2 regions of the Globicatella sanguinis genome follow, and region 1 is predicted to be linked to the other one. Evidence: predicted binding sites of a transcription regulator. Region 1 holds the regulator's gene; the other holds the start of a gene.

Region 1 (2,420 bases):
CACGTAAAGCTGTTACGATCGTTTCAAATGAGCATCAAGCGATCGCACAGAAAATTACCGATACATTAGATCGTGGTATTACAGTATTAAATGGTTATGGTTTTTATACGCAACTGGAAAAGCATGTGCTATATATTGTTATTAGCGAGCGTCAATTACTGGCATTACAAAAAATTGTTCATGAAATTGACCCTAAGGCATTTGTAACCGTCACCGATATTCATCAAGTAGTCGGCGAAGGCTTTACTTTCTTTATCGAACCTGAAAATGATACACCGGCAGTGACCAACCTTTCTGGTAATGAACCTTAATTTATTAGGGACATGGTAATATAGTAAAAGCTAGTCATTTCAAGTCGCTACCATGTTTTGATGATGGATTAATCAATGGAAAGTCTGGTATTGCGACCTAAAAGCCATTATTGCCTTCAATCGAAACTTACTCATTATGAGATGGAAGCAAAGAGACGATTACGAAAGTTATAAAGCAAATAGCTAACTCTCTGTATGAAGTAACTGTTAGTACAGGAGCCCTAACCAACTTTTTTATGACTCGATTAATGGCTTTGTTTTTAGCAATTATTTTCTATTTTAAACTAAACATTTTATCATTGTTATACAAAACCTTATAATAACAACCTTCTGTTGATTAGCACTCTCTATAAAAGAGTGCTAATTTTTTATTAAAAAGTGTTGACAAAGGCTATAGTAGGGTGTATGATATAGATAGGTTAGCACTCCAAGTGTATAAGTGCTAATTAGTGAGGTGAGAAAAATAGATGAATTTAACGCCTAGACAACAACAGATATTACAGTTGATTGTTAAATTGTACGGAGAGACCGAAGAACCTATCGGTTCGAGGACTTTATTGCAAAGAAGTGTCTTACAAGTAAGTCCAGCTACTGTTCGTAATGATATGATGGCGCTCGAGCAATTAGGGTTTCTAATGAAAGCTCATAGTTCAAGTGGTCGTATTCCTTCTTATGAAGGCTACCAATTTTACATTGATCAATTAATCGAACAAATAAAGCAAGAGTCTGAAAATAAGCCAGAACAATCAAATAAGTTATTTGGTGAACGATATTATGATGTTCAACAATTTGTCTTGCATGCGACTAATCAGTTAGCACAATATACTGGTTATCCGGTTGTCGTTTTGATTTCGAATCTGAGTCATCGTAGGATGCGCGATTTTAAATTAACCAAATTATCGGATTATCAACTCATTGCGTCAGTGATTAGTGACCATGGACAGGTTGAAAGTCAATTATTTGATTTACCATATGCTTTAAAAGACGAGGCAATCGATAAGATTGAACAAATTATTCAAGATGAATTGATCGATTTAACATTAGATGATGTGTATCAACGTATGAAATTGACAATTCCCTTAAAAATTCAACAGGCTGTTTCAGTACAATTGAATTTTGCCTCTTTAATCAAAAAGGCAAACGAAGCACATGACAGTCAGTATTATCATGTTGCAGGAAAAAATCATTTGTTTGATCTCATTGATCCAGAACTACCAACTGAAGGCTGGCGCACTTTGTTTGATTTAATCGATGGAAACGAAGCCTGGTATCAAATTTTAACTGATGCAAAAGTTGGTTTGAATGTCACATTTGATTTTACAACGCCACCGTATCACTTTAAAAATGTAAGTATCGTTACGGCGAAAAGTAAAATTGGCAATCATGTCATTACCTTTGGTTTGGTAGGTCCTGCGACAATGCCTTATCATAAAATTATGACAGGAATGCAAGATTTATTAATCGAACTATCGAATTATTAACAATTAAAAGGAGGTATCGTAGTGGCAGAAGAAAACAAACGTAATGAAGAATTAGAAAAAGATGTTTCAGAAGTTGAAGTTGAATCCCAAACTACCAAAGATGTTGAAGAAACAACAGCAGAAGTAGAAGCAAGCTCAACTGTTGATGAAACAGTAGAAACAAAGGTGGAAGAGAATCCACTTGCTGAATTAGAAGCAAAAAATGATGCTCTAGAAGACCAAGTGCTAAGATTACAAGCTGAAATTGCGAATATGAAAAGAACGAATGCTAAGGATCGTCAAGATTTAGCAAAATATCGTTCGCAAAAATTAGCAACTTCAATGTTAGAAGTAGTTGATAATCTAGAACGCGCTTTACAAAGCGAGACTAATTCTGATGACGCTAAAGCATTGAAAAAAGGTGTTGAGATGGTTCTCTCACAATTACAAAATGCTTTGGAAAGTGAAAACATTAAAGTCATTGATCCAATGGGAGAAAAATTTGACCCTAATTTCCACCAAGCAGTCAGCGTGATGGAAGCAGAAGAAGGTCAAGATTCTGACGTGGTAATCAATGTTTTACAAAAAGGATATTTATTGCATGAACGCGTGATACGACCAGCAATGGTTATTGTATCTCAATAATTAA
Region 2 (2,420 bases), 1.0 Mb from region 1:
TCTTCTGAAATAACAGTTGCTCCAGTTAATACAGCAATATCTTCTAACATTGCTTTACGGCGATCACCAAATCCTGGGGCTTTAACTGCTACCACATTTAAGGTACCACGTAATTTATTTAATACTAAAGTAGGCAATGCTTCACCATCAACATCTTCGGCGATGATTAACAAAGGTCTACCAGATTGCATAATTTCCTCTAATAATGGTAAAACATCTTGAATATTGGTAATTTTACGGTCTGTAATAAATACTGCCGGGTTTTCTAAGTTCGCAATCATCTTCTCGTTGTCAGATACCATGTATTGTGATAAGTAACCACGATCAAATTGCATCCCTTCTACTACTGATAATTCAGTGTCAATGGATTTAGATTCTTCAATCGTAATAACACCGTCATTGCCGACTCTTTCCATTGCATCAGCAATTAATGCACCAATCTCTTCATCTCCTGAAGAAACAGCTGCAACTTGAGCAATCGCATCTTTAGATGATACAGGTTGTGATAAACCTTTTAACGCTTCTACGGCTACTTTCGTTGCCATATCAATTCCACGACGAATTCCTACTGGATTGGCACCAGCAGTAACGTTTTTCATTCCTTCACGTGCAATTGCTTGGGTTAAAACTGTTGCGGTAGTCGTTCCGTCACCAGCTACGTCATTGGTTTTTGAAGCAACTTCTAATACTAATTGTGCTCCCATGTTTTCGAAACGATCTTCTAATTCAATTTCACGAGCAATCGTCACACCATCATTGGTAATTAATGGAGAACCATATGTTTTATCTAACACCACATTACGGCCCTTTGGTCCTAAAGTGGTTTTAACGGTATTTGCTAAAATATCGACTCCGCGTAATAATGAAGCGCGAGCATCTTCTGAAAATTTTAATTCTTTTGCCATTATCTACTATCTCCTATCCTAAAATTGCTAATACTTCTTCTAAATCAATGACTAAGTAGTCAGTACCTTCATGAGTAATGGTTGTTCCTGAAAACTCATTGAATAAAACAACATCGCCTGTTTTCACGATATCTTCTTCGGTTACTAATTGACCTAAAGCAATTACTTCACCTTGAGTTGGTTTTTCTTTTGCAGCACTTGCTAATACTAACCCACCTGTTGAAACTTTTTCATTTGATTCTAGTCTGATTAATACACGTTTTCCTAAGGGTTTTAACATGATTGTATTCCTCCACTATTTGATATTTTTAGCACTCTATCACCTTAAGTGCTAATACAGTTATAATAATAGGTCATTTTTGGTCAAAAAGCAAGTAGTTTGACTAGATTATTCAAATTAATTTGACTTGGGTAACTGTTGTTGGACGTTCACGAATTGAAACCAGGCATTCCCTGCATTATCGTAAATTTGCTTAAAATGAAAATTATAAGTCTGGTTATCAATCGTCTCGGGCGGTGCGATCTGGATTACCTTTTGAGAACTTTTTTTAAGTTGTTGAATCATTTTCGCCTCTATACTCCACGCAGGATAGACCGCCTTAGCAATTTGATAATATGCTTTTTCAAAGCGTAAAAAAGAATCATCTTCTGGATAAAAATTATGATTAGGATTAAGCAACTGATTATCCATCACTCGATCACCTCTGTTAGCTTATAAACTATCATATCCTCATAGAGTTTTCAAGTAACTCTAGTTGCTAATACTCCATCAGATGAACTATTAATATATTTTAACTTAAATTCTGGATGATTTAATATTTTTTCTAAAACTGAAATGGGATAATTTTAATCAGCTTTTTTCTTCAACCAGTCATTTCATAATGTTTACTCATTTAAGCTTCTTATTTCAAACAAAAAAGCCGTTCTACTGTACGGCCAAGACAGAGATAGTTGGATAACCTCCTTTCAGTTTTCAGACGGTTTCAAGGCGCTATCCTCCTTCCATGTTATTAAGTAGTTTATAGTCTTACTTAGGACTTAGTTATTGAATGGACATCACCGCGATAATGGATGGTTTGCCAAATAATGATAAATCCTTTATTGATTGAATTGAGGCTATAAAAAAACGACTACGATTAGTATTCACTTGGGGAACATCCTTCACATTCTATAAAGCCATAACAGCTTTTAAGGTAAATATGAATACTTTACTGCACCTCTCATTCATAGGTATTCTTAGTCGTTTTAATTATTAATATTTCAATTGATATCTTTACATTCATTATACTGCTCTTAATTCAAGATTCAATCAATTTACTTGTTCTATATATAACTTTTACAATCTTTTTTCTCAACTAGAGACTACATCACTCAGATGAACTAATGATTTCACTGCTTTAACAGCCGTCTTGATAATTAAACATAAAAACCAAAGCAAAGAGTATTGCGTTAAGCGCTGCTACTCTGCTTCGGCAAAAAAATTATTCGAATAATCCTTTTAAAAGCTCTTGAAAT

What was found. The regulator HrcA, encoded in region 1, represses chaperone genes, less so after heat shock. The targets are predictions, from matches to a motif close to TTAGCACTCNNNNNNNNNGAGTGCTAA.
Region 2: a site for HrcA is predicted at 1,214-1,240, ahead of CYJ72_RS08630 (co-chaperone GroES). Genes of this name have one in related genera too.

The regions. Positions count from the first base shown of each region.
Region 1 covers NZ_CP126962.1:350,222-352,641, reverse strand. The annotation lists gene CYJ72_RS01455 (YitT family protein) at 1-311, shown strand, start outside; gene hrcA (heat-inducible transcriptional repressor HrcA) at 779-1,792, shown strand; gene grpE (nucleotide exchange factor GrpE) at 1,814-2,416, shown strand.
Region 2 covers NZ_CP126962.1:1,923,115-1,925,534, reverse strand. The annotation lists gene groL (chaperonin GroEL) at 1-905, opposite strand, end outside; gene CYJ72_RS08630 (co-chaperone GroES) at 919-1,185, opposite strand; gene CYJ72_RS08625 (DUF5960 family protein) at 1,303-1,596, opposite strand; gene CYJ72_RS08620 (hypothetical protein) at 2,387-2,420, opposite strand, start outside.